4 regions of the Peribacillus sp. Aquil_B1 genome follow, and region 1 is predicted to be linked to each of the others. Evidence: riboswitches for the same ligand, from Rfam matches in the RefSeq annotation. Region 1 holds a riboswitch; each other region holds the start of a gene.
What was found. A riboswitch is a leader RNA that binds a small molecule or an ion and turns the genes downstream of it on or off. The one in region 1 is predicted to bind thiamine pyrophosphate.
Positions count from the first base shown of each region.

Region 1 (7,905 bases):
AAAATGAATGGCCGAGACCTGAACTGATATTACGGGATGAGCTTGACGCGATATCGTCAGAACATCCCATCGTTTTGAAAAGGATCTGCCGTCATGCCCTGGTTGTCAATTCCCGCGCCCTTTTGGAAGCGGATATTAAAGAAGAAATAAAAGAACCTTCAGGCGGGGTGATCTGCCGTTATCCTGACGGACGTTTAAATGGTCTATTTAAAGAAAGTCAGGCGCAGAACCTTATTTTAGACAGCCTTCCCGGCATTGATCAAGAGTATATCGAAAACGCGCTCACAGAGGCCATAGAAGACGCATATAAGCTGGGGTTGACTGGCGGACATACTGAGGACCTCCATTATTACAATGGCTTCATGCCGACATATCAGGCGTTTAAATCGGTGATCGAGGACCGGGAAATGACCTTTCGCGCCAATTTGCTCGTCCATCACGAAGCGTTTGAAGAAATGCTGGCAGCAGGCGGCGGCTATCAGAGAGGTACGCGATATATTAAATTCGACAGCATGAAGATATTTACCGATGGCTCCTTAGGCGGACGGACAGCCCTGTTGAGCGAACCTTATGTAGATCAAAAGAATACGAATGGAGTCGCGATATTCACTGAAAACGAGCTTCAGGAATTGTTGAAAAAAGCAAGGGATGCCGGCATGCCGATTGCTGTCCATGCAATTGGCGATCTCGCTTTTGAATACGTCTTGAATGCAATTGAAGCCTTCCCACCGAAAAAGGGACAGAGGGACCGGCTCATTCATGCGCAGATCGTTAGGCCGGAGCTGTTGCAGCGGGCGGCAAAGCTGCCGTTAATCTTTGATATCCAACCGGGCTTCGTTCCGTCCGATTTTCCGTGGGTGGAAGAAAAGGTTCCAGCCGATCTATTGGAATCCTCCTATGCCTGGAAAACCTATTTGAATTTGGGCATCATTTGTGCGGGTGGGTCGGATGCACCCATTGAACCATTAAATCCAATTTTGGGCATTCATGCAGCTGTCACAAGGATGAAAATCAATAATGAGGACCGTACCGTATATGGCTTGGGTGAAAGGCTTTCCGTTTACGAGGCTTTCGCACTGTATACCAAAGGGAGTGCTGCGGCAATCGGGCAGGAAAAACGCCGCGGTATGATCATTAAAGGGTACGATGCCGATTTTACCGTGTTTAATCTGGATGTCTTTGCTGTAGCGCCGGATGATCTCCTGAAAGCTGAGGCGGTCATGACGGTCATCGATGACAAAATCATGCATGATAAAAATTAACAGTTGCAAAAAAAGAAATGGAAATACAAAATTGTTAGATGGAATTAGATAAAGGAATGTAAATGGAAAGAAGGCTTGTTATGAAAGTGGATGAACAAAAAGAAGGGGCGATTTATGCAGCCCTATCTTACATGATGTGGGGAGTTGTGCCGGTTTACTGGAAGTTCCTTCAGGGAGTCGGTGCAATGGAAATTTTAGCTCAGAGGGTATTATGGTCTTTCGTGTTCATGCTGGTTTTATTGATGTTCATGAAAAAGTGGCAAGCGTTTCTTGATTATGTCAAAAAAATAATGGGAAATCCGAAACTCTTTACGGCATTACTAACGGCCTCACTGCTTGTTACAGCTAATTGGGGAGTGTTCATCTGGGCCGTTAACTCAGGACGGATCCTCGACACGAGCCTTGGATATTATATCAATCCGCTAGTCAGTGTACTATTGGGAGTGATAGTCTTAAAAGAAAAATTGAGCGGGGCCCAAATCATTTCATTCCTGCTTGCAGGAATCGGAGTCTTGATCCTTGGCATTCATTTCGGCACGATCCCGTGGATCTCTCTGGTTTTGGCCATGACCTTTGGATTATACGGTCTGGCAAAAAAAATGATCAAGGCCGAATCGGCGATCGGGCTGACGCTCGAAACGATGATGGTAACGCCTCTGGCCCTGGGTTACCTGATCTACTTGATGAACCGGTCAGAAATGCAGTTCTTTACGGATGGAAGCACAAGCTTGCTGTTGGTGGGCGGCGGGATTGCCACGGCCTTGCCTCTTTTATATTTTGCAAAAGGGGCGGAGAAGATCCCGTTATCGATGCTTGGCATTTTTCAGTATATCGCTCCGACCTTATCCTTATTGATCGGGGTATTCGTCTATCATGAAAGTTTCACCAAAGCACATCTTTTAGCCTTTTTGTTCATATGGTCAGCCTTGGCTGTTTATACACTATCCATAACGAAATGGGGTCAGGCAAGTGTCCGCAGGTTCAAAGGCAAAGGGAATATAGGTGCATGAATAATAAAAAAATGCTTGGGAGATCTCTCCCCAAGCATTTTTTTTATGCCGGTATATAAAACAGAAAGGTCATGAAAGGTAAATCTTCGAACCTATTTCAGAAACAATACAATTGGAAAGGCTGACAGGAAAGTGATCGGGCTTTGCTCTATTTAGTTGGAATTGCCTATAGAAGGAACTATCCAGGAAAATGATATGCGTTGTCAGGAATGCTGATCTGGTTGCGAACGGCCTTCTATTGCTATTTAATTCATTGATGATTCCCTGTGAAGTGGTAATCCCGATCCCGTGTCCATAAAAGAGGTTATTCCCTAATAGTATGGCATTTTCACCTTGCCATTCAGGAGTTGACTCGTCATGATCAGGGTTTATGAAGTAAACGCAATCGCCTGGTGTATAATCCCTCCCTTTATGAATATTAAGAGCCATATTCTCTGGAGGGCGCCAGTCATATAAAAATAGGTTTGAAAAAAGATAATCGAAATTCCTAGAGCCGATTAAATCCAAAATCGCCTTTAAAAAAGTGACGACTATTGCTGTCCCGCATTCGAAGGCATAAAGCCTTCCATTCATGAATATGTCCAGAAGTGCAGCATGGGGGAGAATCCCTGGCTGAAGGGTAAAGGTGCCATCCCTTGAAAGGCGCCAATATTGTTCATTGGATTGCGATTCCTCGAGTGTGGAAAATTCTGCATTACTTTTATCCAACGCAATAGCTGCCGCAATGACTCGGTTCCTCAGCTGTATCTCGAAATTAAAGTCTCCAAAGTTCCGGTATTCAAAAACGTTAGAATCTTCCGCCAGCAATTGGACAATTTCAAGCGATTTAGCAGATGCTATTCCTGGTTGGATTTGACTGACATCTAACCATTTGTGATTAATCTTTATCATGATCATATCCACCTTTTGCTTATGAAATTAACGGTTTATAAAACCGGTAAACAAAAATGTCTACATGTAATGCTCATTATATGAATGCCGGCAAGGAATTGACTATTTGTAACGTGTCAGCCACCCTTGCTGCCGAGAGTGATTGGAGTGAATAGAGGCAGAATTTTTTTGTTTTCATTCCAAAAGATGTTTTGCTAGATATCTTTAAGAGCGAGGAATACCTTTCCAATTAGTTAGAAGAAGCAAATTAGTATTCCCTTTTCCCCATGAATTGATATAATGAGAGAGAAAAGTTCATATGTGCGAGAAATGTAGGGGGGCCAGTACTGCTGGCTGAGATTGCATCCTTTAGATGCTGACTCTTTGAACCTGATCTGGATGATGCCAGCGGAGGGAACATATTATTACTGACTTTCTGTTTTGTATGTTAACGTCCGAATTCATCTTCGGGCGTTTTTTGCTATTTTATCCAATATTCGAATAAACCCTGGAGCCCCATTATGGTTTCGGCATATGGATCTTATATGATGTGTAGGAGGATAATGACTTGAATAAATTCTTGCCACTGTTAACTTCGTTGTTCCTATTGGCTGGATGCGGTGCAGGCGGAACTAATGAAAAAGAAGAAGCATCTAAAAATGAAGGAAATGAAAAATTAAAAAAAGTATCTGTCGTGCTCGATTGGACACCGAATACAAACCATACAGGATTGTATGTAGCCAAGGAAAAAGGTTATTTTAAAGAGCAAGGTCTTGATGTGGAAATCATCATGCCAGGTGAAGCCGGAGCGGATAAGCTTGTCGCTTCAGGGAAATCTGAATTTGGCGTGAGCTACCAGGAGGGCATAACGCAGGCCCGCGTGCAGGGCGTGCCGATTGTTTCGGTAGCTGCCGTCATCCAGCATAATACCTCGGGATTCGCTTCCCCTGAGGCAAAGGACATTACATCTCCCAAGGATTTTGAAGGGAAAACGTATGGTGGCTGGGGGTCTCCGGTAGAAAAGGCCATCATTGATTCACTCATGAAAAAAGAAAATGCGGATGTAAATAAAGTGGATATAGTCAATACAGGAGACATGGATTTTTTCACTTCGGTTAAAAGGGATATAGATTTTGCCTGGATTTATTATGGATGGACAGGCATTGAGGCTGAGCTGCGAAATGAAAAGCTTAATATGGTTTACTTAACCGAATACTCTGATAAGCTTGATTACTATACGCCTGTTTTGACGACAAATGAAAAGATGATAAAAGAAGATCCGGAAACTGTTAAAGCATTCGTTCATGCAGCATCGAAAGGGTACCAGTTTGCGATTAAAAATCCTGCTGATGCAGCAGACATGTTAATTAAGTCTGCGCCGGATCTTGATGCAAAACTAGTTAAGAAAAGCCAGGAGTGGCTTGCAGACAAGTATCAGGATGATGCTCCGCGTTGGGGTGAACAAAAACTGGAAATCTGGAAGAATTACAGTGATTGGATGACTGAAAACAAGCTTCTTGAAGGTGATTTCGATCCTGAAAAGGCATTTACCAATGAATTTTTACCAAAATAGGAGGAAATACAATGGCCAATTCATTAATTAGTATACAAATTATTCCTAAAGGGGAAAATGTCATCCCTATGGTCGATGAAGCAATCAAGATCATTGAAGAATCAGGTGTCAAGTATGAGGTTCACCCGCTTGAAACGACAATGGAGGGCGAGCTTTCCGAACTTTTTGCCGTGATAGAAAAAATGAATGTAAGAATGATTGAAATAGGATCGCCGAATGTCATTTCGCAAGTGAAAATATTATATCAGCCGAGCGGGATTACGATGGATACGTTGACGGAGAAATATCGGGCATGATCGGAAGGGGAATTTGGAAGAAGGGGGCTCCCTTCTTTCTTTTATTATTGTTGCTGATAGTTTGGGAGTCAGTGACAGTCTTATTGAAGGTTGAAGAATGGCTGCTTCCCGCTCCATCGGCCATTTTTATTGAAGGAATTGAGTCGTCGCACAATCTTTACGGACACCTTATATCCACAACCGAGCTTGCGTTGTCGGGTTTTTTTATTGGAAGCTGCATCGGCTTATTGATCGCGGCAATCCTACATCTATTTCCAGGTGTGAAGGACGCGGTTTATCCTCTGCTCATACTATCACAAAATATACCTATCATAGTTTTGGCCCCGCTTTTGGTGATCTGGTTTGGCTTTGGCATGCTGCCTAAGTTAATAGTGATTTCGCTTGTATGTTTTTTTCCGGTTGCGGTTGCATCATTGGACGGTTTTCGCCAGACACCATACGAACTTAAGCATTATTTCAAGATGATGGGAGCGGGAAAAAACCAGTTATTTTGGAAGCTGGAATTTCCTCACTCAATCCCGTTCATTTTCTCCGGTCTGAAAATTTCGGCCACCTATAGTGTAATGGGTGCGGTTATTTCAGAGTGGCTCGGGGCAAAATCGGGGGTTGGTGTTTATATGACGCTCGCATCCTCTGCGTTCAGGACAGACCGGGTGTTTGTTGCCATTTTCATCATTATGGGAATGAGCCTGATCTTTTTTGGAATCATCACCTTCCTGGAGAAATATTTAGTTTCTTGGAAGAGAAAGGAGGGTGGCAAGGATGAAGCTGGAAATTAAAGATGTCTCCTATTCTTTTGATGGTAAACAGAATATATTGGAGAATATGAATTTCCATGTGGATGATGGGGAATTTGTCACGATCCTTGGGCCATCGGGCAGCGGTAAAAGTACATTGTTCCACTTGATCGGCGGCATTTTGAAGCCGGATCATGGCATCATTTCACTGGATGGTAAAAAGATAAATGGCTTAAAGGGTCATATCAGCTATATGCCGCAGCAGCCTTCCCTTTTACCTTGGAGAACGGTATTGGAAAATGTTTTGCTTGGAAGTGAACTTGCTGGGATCAGAGATAAAGAAAAGGCAAAAGCCCTTTTGACGAAAGCTGGATTAGAAGAGTACGGGAAAGCATATCCGCATGAATTATCAGGAGGCATGAAGCAAAGGACCGCATTCATCCGGAGTATCTTAAGTCCACAGGAATTGATGTGCCTGGATGAACCCTTTTCTGCCTTGGATGAACTGACAAGATTGCAAATGCAAAAATGGCTGTTGTCGGTATGGGAAGAAAATCGGAGGTCGGTGCTTTTTGTTACGCATAGCATAGATGAAGCGGTTTTCCTATCCGATAGAATTTATGTATTATCAGCAAGACCGGCTGCTGTCATCAAAGAAGTGAACGTTCCATTTCCAAGGCCAAGAAGTGAAGAACAGCTTCTTAGTGATGAATTTTTTCATTTGAAGAGAGACTTATATGCAGCATTGAAACCAACTTTTTCTACTTAAGGGAGGCGATTAAACTTGAGGATCATCGACAGTCATATCCATTTGGACCGGTATGATGTTGTTAAGCGGAAGCAGATTCTGATTGACATGGAAAAGGTTCATGTGGAATCCTTGCTGTCTGTTTCCATGAATTTGGCCTCTTCGATTAACAATTATCAGCTCTCATTGAAGGATTCACGAATAAAGCCTGCCTTTGGTTTTCATCCAGAGCAGCCCCTCCCAAGCGATGAAGAAGTGAACGAACTTTTGAACTGGATGCGGGAACATCGTCAAGATATGGTTGCCATAGGTGAGGTTGGGCTGCCCTATTACTTAAGGCAGGAAAATCCCGATATTGATAACTCAGCGTATATAGAGATACTGGAGAGGTTCCTGACCTTAGCTAAAGAGGTGGAAAAGCCGGTTATCCTTCATGCCGTCCATGACGATGCACCCATCGTTTGCGACCTTTTGGATAAGCATCAAATCACAAAGGCACACTTTCATTGGTTTAAAGGCGATATCCGGACAGTCGAAAGAATGGCCGAAAAGGGCTACCGCATTTCAATTACACCTGATGTTTGTTATGAGAGGGAAATACAGGAATTAGTTTCGGCTTACCCTCTTAATCTGATGATGATTGAAACGGATGGCCCATGGCCGTTTGAAGGGGTTTTCGAAGGGAAATGGACCCATCCCGGCATGATGCATGACAGTGTGCGTCAAATTGCTTCGATTAAAGGATTGCCGATTGAGGATGTTTATGAAACCCTATATCAAAATACGAAAGATTTTTATCATATATAAAGGTACCGGCTATCATATCCGGTACCTTTTTAGTTCGTTCAAAGGAATGTTCTTTTCACCTTTTCCCAAAAGGAATTGTCTTTTAGCTTAACGGTCTTGATGACTTTACCGCTTAACCGGACCTTTACCTGTTCGACATGATTGATGCTTAAGGCTTCATTGTCCATTCCGATGATCGGATAGCTTGGTCCGTTTTGTTCAAGGTGGATGGTCAACGTCCTATCACCGCTTAGAATGAATGAGGAGCCTAAGGTCCGATAGGTATTATTATTGATGGAAGCAAGCTCGCTCACTTGAAAGCAAGGGAGAAGGGGGTCGACAACGGCCCCATTGACCGATTTATTATAGGCGGTGCTTCCTGTCGGAGTCGCAATGATGATTCCGTCCCCGCGAAAAGTTTCAAAATGGAGTCGATCAATGAAAATATCCATGATGAACGTTTTGGTGATGGAAGACCGGATACTGAGTTCATTAAGGGCATAAAAGGAGGGCTGATCATCCAATTGGATATCGATGGTTGGATATTTACGCACCTCGATTTGCTCCCTTGTCATGGCATCTATCATCTTATTCGTATCTTCCAAGTGGAAATCGCAATACAT
Region 1 is NZ_JAKXEE010000001.1:587,495-595,399, forward strand. It holds gene MPH60_RS02930 (amidohydrolase) at 1-1,262, shown strand, start outside; gene rarD (EamA family transporter RarD) at 1,343-2,272, shown strand; gene MPH60_RS02940 (protein-glutamine gamma-glutamyltransferase) at 2,342-3,163, opposite strand; TPP riboswitch at 3,467-3,576, shown strand; gene MPH60_RS02945 (ABC transporter substrate-binding protein) at 3,711-4,715, shown strand; gene MPH60_RS02950 (thiamine-binding protein) at 4,727-5,011, shown strand; gene MPH60_RS02955 (ABC transporter permease) at 5,008-5,790, shown strand; gene MPH60_RS02960 (ABC transporter ATP-binding protein) at 5,774-6,517, shown strand; gene MPH60_RS02965 (TatD family hydrolase) at 6,533-7,303, shown strand; gene MPH60_RS02970 (NAD kinase) at 7,342-7,905, opposite strand, start outside.

Region 2 (7,905 bases), on a different contig from region 1:
CCCCAGTAACAATCCAAAAAAGCCCAACACTAAACATGTCCTTACCCAAGTGGCTTTCACTGAATAATCCTTCCTTTACGAATAACTGTCTGAAAGTGAAAAACTCAACCAAAGACGGATGAGTTTCTTCTATTATAACTTTGCTTTCAATTCTTCAATTTGCAATAAATGCCGTTTTTCATGTAGTCCCACAAACGGGATCCATTGCTTCAAGCTTAAATCTTTAAATAAAGGATGTGGTAAAGACTTTTGTTCGAGATCAATTTCCTCTGCATGGTCAACGACCTGTATAAAAGCTTTTCGGGAATTGGACAACTTTTCCTTAACCTCACTCAAAGTTTGGTATGATTCTGACGGAGTGACAAATGGCGGGGCCTGGACCTTCACTTCACGATTTAAGGTAAGCTCGATCGGTTTATCCGCAGCAGGAACGCCATCGTCGCTTTTCAATTTATCGGATATGCTCTTTGTTATGGCCCTCTCCATTAAATATAAATGATCCAATACCTGGATGATGCTCCATCGTCCTGTTTCAGGGTGGGCGTTCAGCTGTTCATCCGATAGTCCATTGACCGCATTTAAAAGCTCTTCTCTGATTTTTTCATTTTCATCCATTTTTAGCATCTCCTCTAATAAGCATCGCTAATCTCCTTTAATTATTCCATGTCCTATAGGAAAGTGTAAAATAATAATGCTTTTTGACAGAAACGAACCGATTAAAAGTTGTCTATTTTTTGAAAAGCTCTATGATAGTCATTAAGGTAAATTTCAAATGACTTTCTCAAAAAGCATCATGGATAGTCTAAATAGGAGTGATCGCTATGAGTGGAGGACATATTCCATTCAGCCACAAAGGCCGCAGTGCCATGCATGCAACACCCTCAAAAGGAAGCATCTGGTTGATGCTCAAACAAATGTTCAATCGGGTACCATCCAAATGGAAGTTTTGTGCTTTGATAGTATGTATCATGCTCCTCATTTCATTGCTTGAGTTCTCCATTCCCCAGTTGACGCAGATTACGATTGATAAAGTCATTCCCGAAAAAAGGTATGATTTGTTACTCTGGATTGGCACAGGAATTCTTTGTGCTAGCATCTTATTGGCTTTACTGAACTACTTTAACAGCTATATCGTTTCCAATGTCGGTCAAAAGGCTATTATGGATATACGGAATAGCATGTATGACCACATTCAAACACTGGATATGAAATTTTTTGACAAAAATCGTACTGGTGACTTAATGTCCCGGTTGACCAATGATGTCAACTTACTGCAGCAGCTCATCTCTTCGAGCATGCTCCAAGTCTTGACAGACACGGTGACTTTCATTGCGGTGGCGGTATATATGCTTTTCATTAACTGGAAGCTGACCATTGTCCTTCTTTTTACATTCCCTTTCATGTTCTATATCACAAGGGTGTTCGGGAAACGCATCAGGATGTCATTTAGGTCTGTGCAAAGTTCCGCAGGAGATGTCAGCAATCAGTTACAGGATTCCATTTCAGGAATGCGGCTCATTCAATCTTTTACAAATGAAGAATTCGAATCAAGGCGGTTTGCCGAGCGTAATCAGGAAAATATGGCTGCAAACGTTAAGTCCGTTCGGCTACGTTCCATGTTCGGTCCGATTATTGATTTATTGAATAATATCGGTCTTGTAGCAGTTATTGTGTTCGGTGCTTGGCAAGTGATGGAAGGTGAATTCACAATAGGATTAATCGTGGCCTTCCTCGCCTATTTGAGGTTGCTGCAGAGTCCCGTTCGCAATTTTAGCCGTGTCATCAGCATTGTCCAGCAATCAGCCGCCGCCTTTGAGCGGATAACTGAAGTATTGGAAACACAACCTGAAATATGTGACAAGGGAAATGCCATTGAACTCCCTTCCATAAAAAAGCAAATTGAATTTCAGTGTGTTGATTTTTCTTATGATGAGAGTGTTCCTGTGCTCAGCAATTTAAACCTGACCATGAAAGCTGGTCAAGTAACCGCACTGGTCGGCTCCTCTGGTGCAGGAAAATCGACCATCACGAGCCTTTTGATTCGATTTTATGATCCGCAAGTTGGAACAATTAAAATGGATGGCCATGATATCAAAAATGTATCACTGAAATCATTAAGGGGACAAATGGGTGTTGTCTCCCAGGATATCATTTTATTCAACGGTTCCATCCGTGATAACATTGTGTATGGCAAACTTGATGCTACAGATGAGGAAATCATCGAATCCGCCAAAGCGGCAAATGCGCATGACTTTATCAGTGCCTTTCCTGATGGGTATGATTCTCAAATTGGAGAGCGCGGAGTCAAGCTTTCAGGCGGACAAAAACAACGCATTGCCATTGCCAGGGCACTTTTGAAAAACCCGCAAATCATCATTCTCGATGAAGCAACGGCTGCCTTGGATACAGAATCCGAACATTTGATACAGGAAGCTTTGTCACGTTTATTGATAAACCGGACTTCAATCGTCATTGCACATCGTTTATCGACCATTCATGATGCCGATCAAATAATCGTTCTGGAAAAAGGGCAGGTTCATGAAAAAGGAACACATGAACAGTTATTGCAAAACAACGGCAGATACAAGCAGCTCCATGACTTGCAGTTCCCTCAACTAAAAGCCATTTTAAATTCCTAGCAAGCAAAAATGCACAGAATGCCTTTCTGTGCATTTTTGCTTTCATTTGAAATCATAACTTTCCAAAACCCGATTCGCAATGAGCTGGTACCCTTTTTCATTCGGATGTAACTTATCACTGAAATACTCTGTTTTCTTTTTACCTTCAAAAAGATCATTCGTAGGAATGAATAACATCCTATTGTCTTTATCCGCTATTCCCTTTATTGACTGGTTATAATCGCGAATGTGCTTTTCAAGTTTATGATTTCCTTTATTTGGATTATATAGTCCTACTATCAGAATATCCGCTTTATCGTTTGCCTTTATCAGTGTTGACGTAATCTTTTGCAGATGGCTGATATACTCCCGTTTACCCTCATTGATTTTTCGATCACTGATTTTCTCCAAGTCCCCGCCGTTACTATTGATCAAGTCATTCGTTCCGATATAAACGATGAAAGTATCGGCTTCATCAAGTTTCGTTTTAATGCGGTAATCATCAAGCTGTTTCATCACCCCATCCGTTTCCTGGCCTTTTATACCGTAATTCCAAAAACTCACCTTTTGTTCAGATTCTGGGTTATTCAATTCATCCTCCAGGCCTTCTATATATCCTTCCCCGTCCTTATCCCCTTTTCCATAGGTTAACGAATCTCCAAAAGCCATCACCCTTTGCACATCTTCCGACTCCGAGGCCTGAAATTCATATGCAGCAAAACATATAACCAGTACTATAATCAAAAAAACTGCCAACTTTTTCATTTGGTTCTCCTCTGTCTTTTTACTAGTAGTATTTAATCCTTTACATACCCCAAAAATCTGCAGACGTAACATAAAAAAGAATTGTCAGATAAAGAGTAAAGAGTGTATGATAATAAAAACTTTCAATGGATTGGGTGTCATTCACCGTCCCTTAAACAAAAAACGGGATTACCCTTCATTCTGGAGATTGAATAAATGATAGTTAGGAGTTTAAATCATGGAAGAGCACATAGAGTTTAGAGAGGCAGAACTATCTGATCTACCCAAAATTGTTGAAATATATAATTCGACAATTGCTTCAAGAATGGTCACGGCGGATACGGAGCCTGTATCCGTCCAATCGAGGGTTAAATGGTTTGAGGAACATCATTCAGAAAGTAGACCGCTATATATCATTGCTATAGAAGGGAAAACTGCTGGCTGGATGAGCTTTCAATCCTTCTATGGCCGACCGGCGTATAACTCCACTGCCGAAATCAGCATTTATATGGATGATTATTTCCGGGGAAAAGGAATCGGACAAATTTCGATTCAAAAGGCAATTGAATTGAGTCCAAAATTAGGTATTAAGACTTTATTGGGTTTCATTTTCGCCCACAATATACCGAGCCTTAAGCTTTTTTCCAAATTCGGGTTTGAAGAATGGGCGCATTTACCTCAAGTTGCCGAGCTGGATGGCATTGAGCGCGATTTGGTCATTCTTGGTAAACGTGTCGATATTTAAGATAATTCTTTAGAGCTATTGCCTTGAGCAGTAGCTTTTTCAAATTAATACAGTTCAAATTGGCTAATTTAAAAATACCTATATGCTTTTTGGAGAGAAAAATATTCTGACTCTCTTTTACTTGCTAACGCATTTAAAAGCGAATCCAATTCTTGACTGGCTTGAACAGTTAGCAGACTTGTTAAGCCGTAACTTGCTGCCAATTTGATCATTTCCTGTCTCTTTTCTTCTACTTTTTCTATCGTTACCTTACGGCAAGGCATTATATGTCACCTCCCATTTATTCAATTTTTTTACACTTTCATCATAATGAAACTACTAGTTAAAATCAACTATTTTTCAGAAATAAAATGTGTTATTTTATAGGTTAAATGTGACAAAACACCTACTTCATTCTTTAATTATGTATATTTTATGTCATTTCCTATTAAACGCAAAAAAGCACCCACTGGTGTCGACTGTGAATGCTTACATCATATCCCTTATCCTAGAACCCAAAATATAGTCCATCGCTTACTATGTCATCCATTCAGAAGGTGACTCGTTATTAGGTCTATTTATAACAATCTTATATTCATCTTCAAGCACTTTTAATGGGGCATCATAAAGGTGCCTTTCATCAGAAGTTTTGTATACTCCATTGGCCAATAGCTCTTCAATGAGCTTTGCCTTCCTCTGTTCAATCCTCTTAAATAGTTCTGCCATGTAAATGGCTCCTTTCCTAGTCATCCTAGAGCCTGCTTCTAGTTAGCTAACTTTATCAACATATTTGATTTTCACCAAATTATATATACCTTTTCTATTATGTCACTAAACGTTATTTCCCAAAAATAAAAGCCCCTTCTAATTCAAGAAGAGGCTGACAGTGTCCGTACGGCTCTTCTTATCTTCCAAGCATATGCTTGTTGGATTTAGCACAGTTCCCAAAACGGTTCCGCTGCCGAGGTTTCTTAGGGCCAAGTCCCTCCACCTCTCTGGATAAGAATTCGATATATAATTGTTGTAGAAATGATTCTATCCTAATAATCATCAAAAGTCAATTACCTGGTTCTCCCTTTTTTCCTTGACATTGTTTATCCCTCTTTTAAATACGGGTTGCAATTTCTTGTCTTTCTGATATGATGTCAGTAATTACATACAATTCACACCACTAGGGGAGTCTTTTTTTTAGACTGAGATGGAATTAATTCCGGACCCTTTGAACCTGAACCGGCTCATACCGGCGGAGGGAAGTGGATGATATCGTCCATTTACAGACTATATCCATCTACCCCGTTCCGTATTCAGGAACGGGGTTTTTCATTATCAAGGAGAACCATTCTAAAGGAGGATGAACAATGGAGAAGATTAAAACAGAAACATTCAGTGATAGACTTCACGCACGGGCAAAAGAGATTTGGAAAAGGAACCATTCACATCCCTTTGTTCAGGCAATTGGAAACGGCACGCTTCCTGAAAAGAAATTTGCCTATTACCTGAAGCAGGACTATATCTATCTCATGGATTATTCCAAGCTCTTTGCTTTAGGTGTCATCAAAGCTCATAACATCGAAACCATGGCAAAGTTTGCGAGTATTTTAAATGAAACCCTTCAAGTGGAAATGGATATCCATCGGCATTATGCTTCCGAATTCGGAATCAGTTCCAAAGAATTGGAAGATACAGAACCTACTCCCACCACTCTAGCCTATACAGGTTACATGCTAAATGCAGCACAGCATGGGACTTTGGCAGACTTGATCGCCTGTCTCCTGCCCTGCGCTTGGGATTATTATGAAATCGGTTTGCTATTAAAAGAACAAAATGGAGCAGCATTGGAAAACAATCGCTACGCAGATTGGATAAGGTCCTATTCATCGCCTGAATTCGGGGAAGCACACAAGTGGCTGATCGCATTGTTGGAAGAATTGACGGAGGGCATGCCAGAAAAGGAACTTCTTAGATTAGAAAAGCACTTTTTGGTTACTTCCCGATATGAATATTTATTCTGGGATATGGTTCAAAATGAGCAGGATTGGCCGCTGTAGGTCGCAGGCATGATGAATCCTATCAAGAAACTGACGTTGACTGCCATGATCACGGCTATAACGACGCTGACCAGTTCATTTATTTTCATCCCTGCAGGATTTGCAAAGATCTTTCCTATTCAGCATCTGGCAAATGTCCTCACGGCCGTTCTATTGGGGCCTGCTTATGCTGTGACACAAGCTTTCTTAGTTTCCATCATTAGAAACATGTCTGGTACCGGTTCAATATTCGCCTTTCCCGGCAGCATGATCGGTGCACTTTTGGCTGCCATCCTTTATCGAAAAACACAAAGCTTAAAATTCGCTTGTTTAGGTGAAGTGATCGGGACCGGCATTCTCGGTTCCCTGGCCTGTTATCCACTTGCCATCCTCCTATTGGGAGAAAAAGCTGCTCTTTTTGGTTTTTTACCGGCTTTTATGCTCAGTTCATTCGCAGGTTCGATTTTAGCTTTCATATTACTTAAAATACTTCTAAAAAATAATTATATGAAGGGGTTTTTTTATGAAAACAGCATTAACCATCGCCGGCTCTGATTCTGGGGGCGGTGCTGGAATACAAGCGGATTTAAAAACATTTTCTGCACATGGGGTCTTTGGAATGTCTGCCATCACAGCCGTAACCGCACAAAATACAATGGAAGTCCGTTCTGTACAGCCAATAGAAACAGCTATCATATCGGACCAAATTGCAGCTATATTTGAAGATATTCCTGTCGATGCAGTAAAAATAGGCATGCTCGGATCAAAAGAAATCGTGGAAACAGTCGCAGCGTCCCTTAAAACCTACATGCCTGCCATCGTTATCCTTGACCCTGTCATGATTTCCAAAAGCGGCCACCATTTGCTCGACGAAAAGGCTGTCTCCGCCTTAAAAATGGATTTGCTTCCGCTTGCAACACTTGTAACACCAAATGTACCGGAAGCGGAAGTACTTACTGGCTTGTCGATTCGGACGAAACAAGATTTCTATAGAGCATGCAATTCAATACAAGAAATGGGTCCCAAAGCCGTTTTACTTAAAGGCGGCCATGCAGCGGGAAATCCAAATGATCTTTTTTATGATGGGACTGACTTCCACTGGATCAAGGGAGAGCGCATTCATACAAAAAACACTCATGGTACGGGCTGTACCTTATCATCCGCCATTACATCAAACCTGGCAAATGGACTGCCATTGCAAGAGTCGATCGAACAGGCCAAGACTTATATTTCTGAAGCGATACGCAATAGTTTTTCAATCGGTAAAGGTCATGGACCTGTCCATCATTTTCATTCATATTCAAAAAAAGAACGGAGTGACTTAATATGAAGGTTTCCGCAGCCGATTTATTCGTGAAGGTAAGAGAAAGAAAACCACTCGTTCATCAAATCACCAACTTTGTTACGGTCAACGACTGCGCAAATGCCACCCTTGCCATCGGTGGTTCACCAGTGATGACATCGAGCCCAAGAGAAGTGGCGGATATGGTCAAATTGGCGGATGCATTGGTCCTGAATTTCGGTACGATCGATGATAAAGCCTTGGAAGCAATGGAGATTGCCGGTTCGACTGCAAATGACCTGGATATCCCGGTCATTTTGGACCCGGTGGGAGTTGGTGCCACCGCCTATCGTACAGAGCAAGTGAAAGAGCTTCTAAGGAAGGTCACTTTCCAAATCATTCGTGGAAATGCAAGTGAGATTCTTTCATTGATGGGTGGGGATACCGTTACTCGCGGGGTGGATTCGGAGGAGCTTGCGGTCAGCAATGCAGAGCTGGCCGCTCAAGCGG
Region 2 is NZ_JAKXEE010000002.1:377,057-384,961, forward strand. It holds gene MPH60_RS15515 (M15 family metallopeptidase) at 1-60, opposite strand, end outside; gene MPH60_RS15520 (DinB family protein) at 133-615, opposite strand; gene MPH60_RS15525 (ABC transporter ATP-binding protein) at 822-2,639, shown strand; gene MPH60_RS15530 (GDSL-type esterase/lipase family protein) at 2,682-3,383, opposite strand; gene MPH60_RS15535 (GNAT family N-acetyltransferase) at 3,601-4,107, shown strand; gene MPH60_RS15540 (aspartyl-phosphate phosphatase Spo0E family protein) at 4,176-4,370, opposite strand; gene MPH60_RS15545 (Fur-regulated basic protein FbpA) at 4,624-4,812, opposite strand; SAM riboswitch class I at 4,988-5,092, opposite strand; TPP riboswitch at 5,250-5,355, shown strand; gene tenA (thiaminase II) at 5,445-6,134, shown strand; gene thiW (energy coupling factor transporter S component ThiW) at 6,147-6,668, shown strand; gene thiD (bifunctional hydroxymethylpyrimidine kinase/phosphomethylpyrimidine kinase) at 6,637-7,443, shown strand; gene thiM (hydroxyethylthiazole kinase) at 7,440-7,905, shown strand, end outside.
Region 2: it holds a riboswitch for thiamine pyrophosphate, as region 1 does, so the genes downstream of both, tenA (thiaminase II) here and MPH60_RS02945 (ABC transporter substrate-binding protein) in region 1, are expected to answer to the same signal.

Region 3 (7,905 bases), 1.7 Mb from region 1:
TCTCTTCATATACAGTATTTGCAACGAACTGAAACTCAGGATTTTGAAAGACAAACGTCATATGATCTGTTGGATTTTTCACCCTTTTAATGGGTGTTCCCAATAATTCATACTTACCATTGGTTTTTATGAACTGCATCAATGCATGCAAAAGCGTACTCTTCCCCGCGCCATTTTCACCCCTGACTACAATCCATTCCCCTGAATGTATCATCAGCTCTTCAACCTTGATTTTTTCCTCTTTATTCCGAAAACCGCTAAAGCCTTGCACATCCATAAGGGGTGAGTCATCTATAAAGGGGTGTTCCCGAATCGGTGCATACTTCTGTAGATATTCATCCCAAACACCCGGGAACCAAATTCCATGTTCTTTCATTTCATTTTTATAAAGTGAAAGAATGGTGTCTCTTGGACCATCAGCTATGATTTGACCGTCATCGTTAAAAAGCACGATTCTTTCGATGAATTCTAAAACATGGTCAATTTTATGCTCGACGATAATAACCGTTTTGTCTCTTCCGACTTCCTTTAACAATTCCCAGATTTCTTTCGTTCCTTCGGGATCAAGCATGGCGGTTGGTTCATCTAAAAATATCACTTCTGGTTCAAGGGCCAATACTGAAGCGATTGCCAGACGCTGTTTCATCCCGCCTGATAATGTTTCAATACTTGTATGGCCCAGGTTCAATCCTACTTTACGGAAATGATTTTGAATCTTCTCTTTCATTTCTTCTTTCGGGACGGAAAGATTCTCAAGGACGAAGGCAATTTCCTCATCGGCAAATGTCATGCAAAACTGACTATCAGGGTCTTGAAAAACATACCCCCATGAAGAAGGGCATTTCAATTTATCCGTTTTCATCGGTACTTCGATGGAATTCGGAATCAATCCGCTTAACACTTGTAAAAGAGTCGACTTACCACATCCTGACGGACCCAACAATAGCACTTTTTCTCCTTGATCAAACGATAGTGATAGGTCCTTGAATATCAAAGATTCATCACCTGGAAATTTCATTCTTAACTTTTCAACAGAAACGATTGGTTCCATGGCCCTCAACCTCTACTTTTGATCCAGTTCTGCATAATCTTTATTTGAAACCGGACGCACAAGATTAGTTACTCCTGTTGCTTCCAGGACTTTAACTAGATAATAAGCGGTAACACCTGCAAAGAATATGGAACCCACAAACCTCGCTATCATGAATAACGATAGATTCCAAGTAGAAAGCGCACCTATTTCCCCGTATGCAAAATCCATGATAACTGATGCCAGGCAGGAAGCTATCGCAGCTAAAACGGCCACCGGCATATTGAATTTTTTATATTTGAACGCCATGAACATCAGTTCCGCGAACAAACCTTGTACCACCCCATATAAAAGTACGGTCAGCCCCCATGGTGAACCAAGAAAGAACTCCCCGGAAGCTGCTGCTATCTCCGCCAAAAGTGCCACACCCGGTTTCCGTAAAATTAAAAAGGCGACGGGGCCGGCTATAAACCACATTCCATAAATAAGTTGATCCAGATGTAATCCTAACGGTTTAACGGAATAATAAATCGAACCCCAAAGGATATAAACGATTCCAAATGCTACCGCAATCACGATCGTTACCAATATGTCCGTTAATTTCAATCCTTTTTTCATTGTTTCATTCCCCTTTATACTTCTAGTGTTTCCTTATGCACAGGCCATGTCTCTAAACGATAAGCCATTTCCCAAAATGAGTATTCATATTGGCTGCTGAGGATAAAATGCTCTTTCATTCTTTCCTTATCTTCGTCAGTCACTTTTTCAGCAATCTCATCAAGCCTCGCAATTTGTTCTTCCACCAACGTGCGGAACCACTCCCCTCCGTAAGCCGCTATCCATTCTTGATAAATCGGCTCTTCGGGCATGCACCCTTGCAGTCTTTCACCTATTTCGTAATACAGCCAGTAACACGGCAAGATAGCTGCAATTACATCCCCTAAATGCCCCGAATAAGCCGCACGATACATATGGGAAGTATAAGCATAAGCAGTCGGGGCAGGTTTGAAATTATCCCGTTCTTCTTTAGTGATGCCTAACCTCTCAGAAAAATTCTCATGAAGCTTCAACTCCGCTTCATATGTTCCTTGTGCATGGCCGGCAAGCCTGCTTGTTGTATGTAAATCCGTAGCTTTAACTGCCCCTAAAGCTTGAACTCTAGCAAAATGAGATAAATAATAGGCATCTTGCATGACATAAAAACGAAAACTCTCCAATGGCAATGTGCCATCTCCTATTCCTGCAACAAACGGGTGATTAAAACTAGCTTCCCAAATATGATCAGCTTCCTGACGAATTTCCTCTGAAAACTTCATGTCCATTACCTCCAAATGATATTTTTTAAGAAATATTACGAAAAAAAAACCTTTTGTCACCCCTTTTTTTGCAAACAAAAAACCACTTTCTTAAACGTAAAGAAAGTGGTTGTACTTGAAATAATACAGAAACGTATTGTTCCAGACCCCACTTCCCTACGCTGGTATAAACCAGATCAGGTTCTAAGGGTCTTAAAGTCATACTTTAATCTCAGCTTCTGCGGTAAAAATCAACTTTCACCTATAAAGCACCCCTAGTGGTACAAATTGTATATTAAATCTCATTTGCCTTTATATTAACACGATAAATTCAATTGTCAAACGTATTAGAAAAAGTTTTCAACTTATTGATTTATGGTTACTAACCTTTCAATCTTGCATAACACCCTTACCTTGATCGTTTAAACCATTGTTAATCCACCATTTACGGAAAGTGTTTGCCCCGTAATATACCCTGCATCTTCTGAAACGAAATAGGCAACAGCACTAGCAATGTCCTCTGGTTGTGCTAGCCGGCGGAATGGAATCGCTTTTTCCAAGGCGCCTGCTATACCTTCATTATAAGAGCCTATTTCTTGAAATAGGGGCGTATCGGCAGGACCTGGCGCAATACAATTGATGTTGAGTTTGTGACGTGCCATTTCTCTTGCTATCGTTTTTGTGAAGGCAATCACCCCTCCCTTTGCAGCCGAATAAACTGCCTCTCCACTTGATCCTACTCTAGCTGCATCGGATGCAATATTTACTACCTTTCCGTAACCATTTTCAATCATGAGAGGTAAAATTTCCTTGCAAGTATGGATCTGCCCAAGTAAATTAATATCAATAATCCTTTTCCAAGTGCTAGGATCACTTTTTAAAAAAGGTTCCACCTTATCCCAGCCTGCATTATTAACCAATATATCTATTCTATGATAATGGTTCACTGATTCTTCAACGGCTTTTTTAACACTTTCTAATTTCGTTACATCACAATGAACCGCTCTGGCTTCAAAACCCGACTTTTCAATTATAGAAACCGTTTCCTCTGCATTTTTAAGATTTATATCAGCCACGATGATGTTAAAATTGCGAGAAGCCAATTTTTTTGCAATTTCTCTGCCAATTCCGCTCCCAGCACCTGTGATGAATGCCATTCTTTTAATCATCTTATTTCCCTCCACTTCCACCATTTAGTCAATATGGATTTATTTAAGCTGATTGTCGATTATCTTTTCATTAATCATTTCCCGGAGCCGGAATTTCTGGATTTTCCCGCTTGCCGTACGAGGAAAGTCATCCATTATTTCAAGAAATTCAGGCCAATATTGTTTGGCCAAACCCTTTTCCGAGAGAAATTCCTGCAGTGAATCCATCGTAATCGGGCTCTTCCCCGTTTTCATGCTGATACATGCACATGCTTTTTCCTGTAGACGGGAATCTGGAACCGCAATAACCTGAGCACTTGAAATATCCGGGTGTTCATACAATACATTTTCTACATAAGCGACAGGAATATTTTCACCGCCACGTATGATTATGTCTTTGTTTCTTCCAGAAATCCGGATATATCCGTCTTCATCAATGAATGCTCGATCACCGGTAATGAACCATCCGTCACTATACTCAGCTAAAGTATCATCGATTCGTTTAAAATAGCCGACAAATAGAGCCGGACCCCTTACTAATAAAGAGCCTTCTATATTCGGGGCACAGATCTCCCCTTCAAAATCCACTATCTTTAACTCCATTCCCGGAAACGGGATTCCGTCGGTATTCGTCAGTTTTTCTTCTGGATCATCAAGTCTCGTCAAGGTAACCAAGCCATCTTCCGTTTGTCCCCATCCTGACAATATCTTGAACGGTACTTTTTTCACGGCCTCCTTTACTAAATGCCTGGGAATCGGGGCACCTAAAGCTACGAAGACTCGCAGCGAATTAAGGTCAAATCTTTCTATCCCTTCCATCTGGACCGTATCTTGCAAAAAAGGAGTGGCTCCGGCCGTAAACGTTATCTTTTCCTTCTCTACCCATTCAATAAACTCTCTCGGATTCCAAATGTCCTGATAGACTCCCGTACCTCCAATATGTGTAGGGAGCCTAACTCCATAACCAAAACCTGTTTGATGAGCGAACGTTGACGCCATGAAAAGAACATCATCGGAAGTTAAATGTAAGCGGTCAATCCAATAATCCGTTGATGTACATAAAGTATTATGTGTATGCATAACTCCTTTTGGACTCCCTGTAGTTCCCGAGGTAAAGATAATTTCAGTCACATCGTTGGGGTCAAGTGTGATTTCATCCAAAATGGATGAATCCATCCGATCTTCCCAAGGTTCCTCAAATAATGAGGAGAACAGTTTCATCCCATTCGGTGCATTGTCCCCAATCACATATATATGTTTCATTGATGGCCATTGATGGCTTAGTCTTTCAATCATGTCAGGGTAATAAAACCCACGGAAATAATCTGGCACAACTATCATTTTAGATTCTGCCATCCCAACCATATAACCAATTTCCCTATCTCGATAAATCGGTATCAAGGGATTGCTAATGGCACCGATTCTTGTTACAGCATAGTGTAAGATTATAAATTCATTCCAGTTAGGCAGTTGAAAAGAGACAACATCCCCCTTACCCAACCCTATATGCAAGAGACCCAATGCGATTCGATCGACCAACTTACCAAGCTGCTTGTAAGTATAACTACTTTTTTTATCGATAATCGCCATCTTATCTGGATGCTTGACTATAGCATCATTCAAATAATCCAAGATGGTTCGGTTTGGCCAAACGTCTTGATATTTCTCCACATATTGCTGAGTCAAAATCGTCTCCAATTTCACTAGTCATCTTCCCCCTCATCAACCTCTGAATTTTTTAAAATCTACAGGCCTCTTTTCTAGGAAGGCATTTTTTCCTTCTTCCGATTCTTGTGTATTGTAAAACATCGCTAAACTGCCCATCGAAAGTTGTGAAATCCCTTGAATATTGGCACTATCTGCATTAAAGGAATATTTGAGCATTTTTAGCGCAGTAGGACTCTTATCAAGAATCTTTCTTGCCCATTCTTCTGCTGCCTCGTGCAATTGTTCTTGGGCAACGATTTTGTTCACAAGTCCCATTTCTTTTGCTTCTTGTGCAGAATATTGTTCACACAAATACCAGATTTCCCTCGCTTTCTTTTCTCCGACAATTCGTGCTAAATAAGCTGAACCAAAACCTGCATCATAGCTACCGACCTTTGGCCCGCTCTGGCCAAATTTTGCAGTGTCAGATGCAATGGTTAGGTCACATATTACATGAAGGACATGCCCGCCCCCGATGGCAAACCCATTAACCGCTGCAATGACCGGCTTAGGAATATTGCGGATCGTTTGGTGCAGCGTTTCGATCTCCAGTCCCATTCCACCACCTAAACCACCCGAATGATTATATCCTCCTTCTTCTCCCTTTTCTTTTTGATCTCCACCTACACAAAATGCCTTCTCACCTGCTCCAGTCAGAATCACTATACCAACACGATTATCATCCCAAGCGTCCCGGAAAGCCCAAATTAATTCCTGAATGGTTCTGGCACGGAAAGCATTGTAAACTTTAGGTCTGTTCATGGTTATCTTTGCAATTCCACCTTTTTTTTCATAGATTACATCTGTAAATTCCATCGATTTCATTCCCTTCATTCTCTTAGTCTACTAAAGGATGATTTGCCTTGTATCACATAATTCACTGTTAATTTCGAACGGAACCGGTACCTAATACGACTGTAAATAATTTCGATTTCTTCGTAATATTTTCCGTTTAAACTGAATGTAAAAATACTAATCCATTGGCTTAATGAGAACGGAACTCCTTTCCTATAATGTCCTTTGCAATGACCATCATATTGGCTTGTGCAGTGCCATCACCAATTTCCAACCCAATCACATCACGCAAGCGTTGCTCAAGAGGCATTTCCTTCGTATAAGCATAATGACCATTCAACAGTAAACATTCATGGATAGCTTCTACACTGTATTTAGGACCTAACCACTTAACGGAAGCCGATTCTTTACTATGATTCAGCCCTTGGTCACGTAGCCAAAGTCCTCGGTAGGCTTGCCACTTCACCAGTTCCAATTGGGTATAGTGGGTCACAATGGGGAAGGAGACCCCTTGATATGTCGCCAGCGGTTTACCAAATGAATGTCTGATTTTCACATATTCGATGGTTTCATCGATACTTTGTGAAGCAGTGCCCACACATTGCAGCCCTATTAACAGCCGACTTAAATCGAACCCATTCATCACTTGGGAAAACCCTTTATTTTGAAGACCGATCATATACTCTTCCGGAATCTCGACATCGTTTAAATATATCGAACCTCTTCCAATGGGGATATTCCCCATATCTGTGTACCCTTTACATTCAACACCTGGAGTATCGGCAGGAACCATGAAGGCACTTATCCCTCGATTTCCCCATTCAGGTTCCGTCTTTGCAAATAAAACAAATGCATCTCCACACATAGCTACACTAATTCCCGACTTTTCTCCATTAAGCACATACTTATTTCCTATATGTACAGCTGTTGTTTTAATTCCGCCTGCATCCGTACCGGCGGATGGCTCCGTAATGGCAATGCCCACAATTTTTTCACCACTTGAAATTTTGGGAAGCCACTCCTTTTTCAGTTCCTCGCTAGCGTGATTATTGATAATTTCACCTATTAATGCATTCAACATCACCGCGTAAGTAAGATTGAAATCACCACGACCTATCTCCTCAGCAGCTATCCCCGTTGTCACACAATCCGCACCGCTTCCGCCATATTCCACTGGAATCCGAAGACCATTCACGCCAAGATCACCCAGCCTTTTCCACAAATGTTTTGGAGTAATCTCTTCGCGATCCCATTTTGTATAATGTGGAAGCAACTCTTCCTTAGCAAATTCTTTTAATGTTTTACGAAAATAATCTTGCTCATCAGTAAAAGAAAAATTCAGCATATCATTACCTCCTTATTTATTTACTTTTTTATCCAATACCTCCATTTTGGTCATTTTACAAAGCAAGAAATCTCTTCCATGACAAACTATCATTGCAAGTTGTGTGCCAACTTGAATTCGCTACAAATTTGACGATAGCTTACTAAAACTTTTGCAAGTTTGCAGTTTTTCGCAATTCTGCAAATCAAGCTTGCGAAACTTCACAAAAAAAATACACACTTTATAAGTGTGCCCTATTGGTTACCCTGTTTATATTTCATTGGATGCTACTACTATTTCAATTTGTATTTGGCAATTTTCCTATATAAACTAGCAACATGAATTTTCAGCTTTTGAGCTGCTAAAGAACGATCCCCTTCCGAATCTTTTAATGCGCGCTGAATGGCTGATTTTTCAGCATTACCTACAACTTCATCCAACGTGCCGGACATAGAATTATCCATAGCTGATGGAACCTCCAATAAGATATTAGGTGTAAAATATATAGAATCCAGAGTTAGAGTCCCACCATCTACGATATTCATTCCGCGTTCGATTAACGCTTTGATTTCACGGATGTTACCAGGCCAATCATATTGGATAAGC
Region 3 is NZ_JAKXEE010000001.1:2,294,784-2,302,688, forward strand. It holds gene MPH60_RS11255 (ABC transporter ATP-binding protein) at 1-1,051, opposite strand, end outside; gene MPH60_RS11260 (ECF transporter S component) at 1,064-1,648, opposite strand; gene tenA (thiaminase II) at 1,663-2,346, opposite strand; TPP riboswitch at 2,483-2,612, opposite strand; gene MPH60_RS11270 (SDR family NAD(P)-dependent oxidoreductase) at 2,748-3,494, opposite strand; gene MPH60_RS11275 (AMP-binding protein) at 3,534-5,177, opposite strand; gene menB (1,4-dihydroxy-2-naphthoyl-CoA synthase) at 5,196-5,996, opposite strand; gene MPH60_RS11285 (acyl-CoA dehydrogenase family protein) at 6,166-7,320, opposite strand; gene MPH60_RS11290 (sigma-54 interaction domain-containing protein) at 7,593-7,905, opposite strand, start outside.
Region 3: it holds a riboswitch for thiamine pyrophosphate, as region 1 does, so the genes downstream of both, tenA (thiaminase II) here and MPH60_RS02945 (ABC transporter substrate-binding protein) in region 1, are expected to answer to the same signal.

Region 4 (7,905 bases), 570 kb from region 1:
ATATGAACATCCCAAAAAACCTTTTATAATTACCAGTATCCATGTTTAGCATTTTAACGGGTTTTTAATCATTTAAGCTGTCATCCGAATTTTGAATTAGGTCAAACCACATGAATGCCCCGTGTTCGATAGGTTATTTTGACCATTTTAACTAATATATTATATCTTTACATTATATTTGCTGTAAGTTCACATTCCCCTTCTAAAATGATGGTAATAGTAGGAGGGAGAGAGGGAAAATGAAAACGAATATAAAGAAATTCGGTTTTTGTATGATGAGTGCGGCCTTTATATTGCAGGCTACTTCCATGGGGGCCTCAGCTGCAAATGGAAATCATTCCAATTCATCTATTTATGAGAAGAAAATCGTGAATATCGCACATAGGGGAGCTTCTGGTTATGCACCTGAACATACCATTCCCGCTTATCAATTGGGAGAACAAATGAAAGGCGACTACATAGAAATCGATCTTCAAATGACCAAGGATGGAAGATTGATAGCCATGCATGATGAAAAGGTGGATCGTACAACGAATGGTACTGGGCTTGTGAAGGATTTAACGCTGGCAGAAATCAAGAAACTGGATGCCGGTACATGGTTCAATGAAAAATATCCGCAATTGGCAAAAGAGGTATATGAAGGGTTAACGGTTCCCACTCTTGAAGAAGTCTTTAAGAAGTTCGGAAAGCAAGCCAATTACTATATCGAAACAAAGTCCCCTGAAGTATATCCGGGAATGGAAGAAGAACTTCTGCAGGTTCTGGAAGAATATAAAATGGTGGATTCAAAAGGCCGTACCAAGAATGTATTAATTCAATCGTTCAGTAAAGAAAGCCTTATGAAGGTTCATGACATGAATCCAAAGTTACCGCTTGTGCAGCTTTTTTCTTATAAGAACCCAGCAACCATTTCCGATGAAGAATTGGAGTCCATTAAGGAATATGCAATTGGCGTTGGCCCGAACTTCAATAAGGTAGACGGACAGTATGTGGAGATGGTTCGCGACCATGACCTCCAATTCCATCCATATACCGTAAATGAAAGAGCGGATATGAAAAAGGCTCTTGAATGGGGTGCAACGGGGCTGTTTACGAATTATCCCGATGTATTCAACGAGGTACTAAGTGAGTACAAGCACAATAATAAAGTACCTAAATAAATGGTTTCATAGGTAAGTCCCGGTTTCCGGGGCTTTTTTTTGTCATCCAAGTGCAGCATAATGAAGAGTTTCTTGATGAAATTAGATGTTCATAGGCTTAGTAGCCTTTTTTGACGGGTATATCAAATGTATTAAGAATATTTTAGGAGGTTGAATATGAAGGCTGTAACTTTTCAAGGAGCAAAAGATATACAGGTAAAACAAGTTGAAGATCCAAAACTTCAGCAAAAGGATGATATCATCGTCCGAGTGACTTCAACGGCTATTTGCGGGTCTGACCTCCATATATATCAGGGTGCTTTGCCGACGCATAAAGATTATGTCATTGGCCATGAACCGATGGGCATCGTCGAAGAAGTGGGTCCGGAAGTAACGAAGGTGAGAAAAGGGGACCGGGTTGTCCTGCCTTTCAACATTTCTTGTGGGCACTGTTATTATTGTGAACATGATATGGAGAGTCAATGTGATAATTCCAACCCCAATGAAGCGGTGGATACAGGCGGATACTTTGGTTTTACGGAACGATATGGGAATTATCCTGGCGGGCAGGCAGAATATTTAAGGGTACCATATGGAAACTTCATGCCGTTTGTCATCCCAGAGTCATGTGAACTTGAAGATGAAGCGCTTTTGTTCATGTCCGATGTGCTGCCAACCGCATATTGGAGTGTAGAGAACGCTGGCGTCAAGAAAGGTGATACGGTAGCGGTATTGGGCTGTGGGCCGATTGGTTTGATGGCTCAGAAGTTCGCTTGGATGAAAGGAGCAAAAAGGGTCATTGCCATCGACAATCTTCCTTATAGACTCAATAAGGCTAAACAGATGAATAAGGTTGAGGCGTATAACTTCGATGAATATAACGATATGGGCAGCTACATTAAGGAAATCACTTCAGGCGGGGCAGATGTGGTCATAGATTGTGTGGGAATGGATGGCAAGAAATCAACGATAGAGGCGATTGAGCAAAAGCTGAAACTTCAGGGTGGAACATTAAGTGCGATCGAGATTGCACTTAATGCCGTACGTAAATTCGGCACGATCCAATTGACTGGCGTATACGGATCCAAATATAATATGTTCCCATTAGGCAATTTATTTGAGCGGAACATTAATCTGAAAATGGGACAAGCGCCGGTCATTCATTACATGCCCAAGATTTTTGATAAAATCACGGCTGGAGAGTTCGACCCCACGGAAATCATCTCCCATAAAGTCCCTCTAGAAAAAGCGAGTGAGGCTTATCAAATTTTTAACGATCACGAAGATGAATGTATTAAAGTGGTGCTAAAGCCATAATGTGAAGCTTATAAAAGTCCAATGCCTTGAGCGGCATTGGACTATTTAGTTGGGTTCATAAATAGAACAAAGTTAACGGTTATTATCGATAAACGTATAAATGAGGAATGAAATATGAATGATAATTATCAGGATTTGTGGCTTTCATATCAGCGAATCCCGAAATATGACAATTGACCCTTCAGTGTTGAAGGAGAGTATGAATTGAAAAAAGAGTCGCTATGAATATAAGATGCAAGTGAACTTGAATAAGGGTTTTTGGTAATGAAATGTACTATTTATATTATATAATGATAATGTCAAAAGGAGGATGTACAGATGGTATATAATTCGGCAACAGAACTTTGTGAAGGGTTTGAGTATCAGCCCGTTCACGTCAAATTGACGATAGACATCGTCGATAAGAGATTGGGACCTGTAAAGGCGGAAGCAGAGATTGCTATCAAGCCTGTTAAGTCAAAGGAATATCTGGAAGTATTGGTGGAGGAATTGGAATCGGATCATATCTTTGCTGATGAAAATGGCAGTATCTATGGCAGCTTCGGCATCGATCAAAGCATCCAGATATATGATGAAGTCCTGACTACCATTCCGTTCGATGAGTTGATCGGAAATGAAAATTGGAAAGAGACAGTTGAGCAATCCATCACTGTGGATAAGCTGAAGGAACAACTGGGGAAATCTCTCAATGATTATCAATTCAGTGATTTGAGCGGAAAATATAAATTCAGGAAAAGATGTACGATAACAGAACTACAATTCATAGATTAAACGAAAAATGGAGAAGGCGAAACGCGTTCTCTTTTTTCGATGCTCTCATAATTAAACGATGGAACTTTAATAATTTTTAAACATATACACAGTGCCAAGGAGAGTTCAGTAAGGTTTAATGGTTTCAACATACTTTTTTCTTAAAAGTTTTACATAGGGTAATATATTGATAAGGGCTTTTTACAAGAAAAAGAAACGTATATTTTAAAAGATAAAAAGGAGAAGATATGAAAATTGGTTTGGTACGGCATTTTAAGGTGGCACATGAATTTCCTACTGGGAGATCGGTAACGGCGGATGAAATGAAGCAATGGTTTGAGGATTATGATGCAGCCGATATTATTTATGGGACGACTTTATTTGGCGTGGAGGAATGGCAGGAATGTTATTGCAGTGATATGTCTAGAGCTGTCAAGACAGCGGAACATATCTATCCAGGTACGGTTCACCGGATGGAGGAGCTGCGGGAAATACCTTCCCCGCCTCTTAAAGGAAGGGTAAAGCTGCCATTCATCCTTTGGGCCATCTGGATTCGCTGCTGCTCGGTGTTCAACAAGCAGACAAGGGCGGAAATTAAGATCGCAGAGCGAAGGATCAATAAAGTATTGGATGAAGTCTTTGCAAAGGGGGAACGGGATGTGCTGATCGTGAGTCATGCCGCCCTCATGGTATATATGAGGAAAGAGCTGATCCGACGGGGATTCACCGGTCCAAAATTCAATATCGCCAGTAATGGTAAGCTGTATGTATTTGAAAGATGATAAGTGAGTATGGGTTTCCCGCTAGAAAAGGTAAGTCATTTTCCGAATAGTTATTCTTTTTTTATTGGTTGTGGTTTATTATTGTAATAGTGTAATTTTTACGAATTCAATAATAGGGAAAGAGGGGTGGACATTTTGCTGAAGGCAGTTTTTTTTGATTTAGATGATACATTACTATGGGATCAGAAAAGTGTAAAAGAAGCTTTTGTGGCCACATGTGAAGTGGCCAAGGAGAAATATGATCTAAATGTCGACGAGTTTGAAGAAGCTGTGCGAAAGGAAGCGCGTGAGCTTTATTCTTCTTACGATACATATGCATTCACACAAATGATCGGAATCAACCCATTTGAGGGGCTATGGGGAAATTTCCAGGATGATCATGATGAATTCAGGAAGATGGCGGGGATTGCACCGGCTTATCGGAAAGAAGCGTGGACGAGAGGGTTATTGGCATTAGGGATCGATGACCCTGAATTTGGGCTTGAACTGGCAGAACGTTTCCCTGCGGAGAGACGCAAAAAGCCATTTATCTATGAAGAAACATTCCGTGTTCTGGATGAATTAAAAGGGAAGTATAAGTTGCTATTGCTTACGAACGGATCTCCTGAGCTGCAAAATACTAAACTTGAAATTACTCCTGAACTGGTTCCTTATTTCGACCAAATCGTGATATCAGGCGCATTTGGAAGAGGTAAACCGGATGCCTCCATTTTTGAGCATGCTTTGGAAATCATGGAGCTTGATAAGGATGAAGTATTGATGGTCGGCGATAATTTAATGACGGATATCCTCGGGGCATCACGAGTAGGCATAAAGTCTGTTTGGATAAATCGCCATGATAAGGAACGGAATGAAGTGATTCCAACCTATGAAATCAAGCATTTAGAGGAGCTTTACCCAATCCTTGAGAGCCTGGGGAATTAATTAACGGCTCTCCTTCAAAAAACCAATTTTGGAGAGTTGTAATGAAAATATTAGGTCTTTCAAATTATTTACAGAATGAAAAGGGTGAGATATAGTTACCCTGTAATCAATTAAATTATTCAGACTAGGGGTGTCCAATAAAAGTTGGGCTGAGAGAGAAGCGCTTAAGCTTCTTAACCCTCAGGACCTGATCTGGTTCATACCAGCGTGGGGAAGTTAGAATCTACTAAACAATGACTTTTCAATTGGTCATTTCTGTAGTCATACTAACGTTAGCCAGGTCTTAAATATGAGATCTGGCTTTTTCGTGCGAAATGGATTGGATTTTGTCCTTTTTAAATGAACTTAAAAAGGAGAAATGAAATCATGATGAGTAATTCTGTAGATGACATGAATGTTTCAATTATGTCCAGTTTTGCCGGGAGTAAAAAAGTGTATGTTGAGGGATCTAGACCTGATATTAAAGTACCTATGCGTGAAATTAAGCTAAGTCCGACTACAGGGTCATTCGGCGAAGAGGAGAATCCGCCTTTACGAGTATATGACACAAGCGGTTTTTATACGGATTCAGAATATCCCATTGATATTCATAAAGGTCTTGCCCCGATTAGACGCAGCTGGGTTCTGGAAAGGGAAGATGTTGAAGAGTATGAAGGGCGTGAAATAAAGCCCGAAGATAACGGCTATAAAAAAGAGTCACAATCCAACGCCGAAGTTTTTCCGGGATTGAAAAGAAAACCATTGCGTGCTGCGAAAGGGCAAAACGTAACCCAGCTCCATTATGCCCGAAAAGGTATCATAACTCCGGAAATGGAGTTCATCTCGATCAGGGAAAATGTAGCCCCTGAGTTTGTTAGAGAAGAGGTAGCTAGCGGGAGGGCGATCATACCGGCAAATATTAATCACCCTGAAAGTGAGCCCATGATCATCGGACGTAATTTTCATGTGAAAATAAATGCGAATATTGGAAATTCCGCTGTTAGTTCATCGATTGAAGCCGAAGTGGAGAAAATGACTTGGGCTACACGTTGGGGTGCAGACAACATAATGGATCTTTCCACCGGTAAAAATATTCACACGACCCGGGAATGGATTATCAGAAATTCACCTGTGCCAGTTGGGACGGTTCCGATATATCAAGCATTGGAAAAAGTGAATGGAGTCGCGGAAGATTTAAATTGGGAAGTTTTCCGGGATACATTAATCGAGCAGGCTGAGCAAGGTGTCGATTACTTCACCATACACGCTGGTGTGCTTTTACGATACATTCCCATGACAGCAAAGCGTGTTACGGGAATCGTTTCCCGAGGGGGCTCCATCATGGCACAATGGTGCTTGGCCCACCACCAAGAAAGTTTTCTCTATACTCACTTTGAAGAGATTTGTGAAATCATGAAGGCGTATGATGTTTCTTTCTCTTTAGGTGACGGCCTCCGTCCGGGCTCCATTGCAGATGCAAACGATGAGGCTCAATTTGCTGAATTGGAAACATTGGGGGAACTGACGAAGATTGCTTGGAAGCACGATGTTCAAGTCATGGTGGAGGGACCTGGTCACGTACCGATGCATTTGATTAAAGAAAATATGGATAAGCAGCTGGAAGTCTGTCAAGAAGCACCATTCTATACCCTGGGACCATTGACGACGGATATAGCTCCTGGATACGATCATATCACTTCTGCGATTGGTGCTGCCATGATTGGATGGTTTGGAACGGCCATGCTTTGTTATGTGACACCGAAAGAGCATTTGGGACTTCCGAATAAAGAGGATGTTCGTGTAGGGGTCATTACTTATAAAATTGCAGCCCACGCAGCTGATCTTGCTAAAGGTCATCCCCAGGCACGAAAACGGGATGATGCCCTTTCGAAGGCTAGATTCGAATTTCGTTGGCGAGATCAATTCAATCTTTCCCTTGATCCTGAAAGGGCAGTTGAATATCACGATGAAACACTTCCGGCAGAGGGTGCCAAAACAGCCCACTTCTGTTCAATGTGCGGACCCAAATTCTGCAGTATGAGGATATCTCAAGACATCCGTGATTTGGCGAAGGAAAAGGGTCTGGGTTTTGAGTCGGTAATCGATGAAGGTCTTAAAGAAAAAGCGAATGAATTTAGGAAAACGGACGGGGAAATCTATCTATGATTCGGAGAGAGGGAGAATTCGATGAATCGGGCAATTCAAATAAAAGTTGAAATGAAACAGTTGGAAACTCAATTGGAACAGCTGAAAAGGGAGCTGAACATTTTTCGCGAGCATTGTAATCATGAATTTGTAAAAACTGATTATAGTCAACAATGCACAAAGTGCCACTTAATCGAAAGTCTGCAATGGTAGTGATTCCTTAATCCTTTCATTATTGGAATTAATCCCTTAATCATGTTGGGCATCCAATCACGATGTCAACATGATCAGGGGATATTCCATTATATTTACATACTTGTTTTATTAATATGAAGAGGAGGAGGGACAAGCCAGCCTTTTTCCTTATTCAATCTTAGGAAGTCAGCACCCAATGCAGCTTTATTCGTATGGAATTGAGCGAACATCTGTGCAATATCTTCTCGGATGCATTGACCCATGATTTGGCTGCAAGCAACTAATCCTGCATTAATATCGATTGATACTGAAGCGGAGATTTCAGGGTCTTGAAAACGTGCCCCGACGGGAATATCCTCCAAATTAGCTTTAGGCCTTTCAGGTGGTGACGGAGGAAGTCCTACGTTATTTTCTTTTAATAATGATTCAAGTTGGTCAAGTTCCTGTTTCCCTTGATTGATCACTTCAACAAGTAATTTATGCAGGTCCTTGTCGCCTGTATGATTAAGCATAGTTTGATGACAGGCAATCAGCCCTTTTGTAGTTGTTAGAAATGACCATGTTCCGAATACTTCACCGTAATGCATGGGCTCTTCTTTTGGATTTCCACTTAAAATTCCCATAACCATCCTCCTTGAAATTCATTATTTAACGCATTTAAGTTCCCCTGAATT
Region 4 is NZ_JAKXEE010000001.1:13,004-20,908, forward strand. It holds gene MPH60_RS00155 (glycerophosphodiester phosphodiesterase) at 240-1,160, shown strand; gene MPH60_RS00160 (zinc-dependent alcohol dehydrogenase) at 1,317-2,456, shown strand; gene MPH60_RS00165 (hypothetical protein) at 2,775-3,227, shown strand; gene MPH60_RS00170 (histidine phosphatase family protein) at 3,455-3,988, shown strand; gene MPH60_RS00175 (HAD family hydrolase) at 4,124-4,912, shown strand; TPP riboswitch at 5,029-5,143, shown strand; gene thiC (phosphomethylpyrimidine synthase ThiC) at 5,279-7,057, shown strand; gene MPH60_RS00185 (DUF3231 family protein) at 7,345-7,854, opposite strand.
Region 4: it holds a riboswitch for thiamine pyrophosphate, as region 1 does, so the genes downstream of both, thiC (phosphomethylpyrimidine synthase ThiC) here and MPH60_RS02945 (ABC transporter substrate-binding protein) in region 1, are expected to answer to the same signal.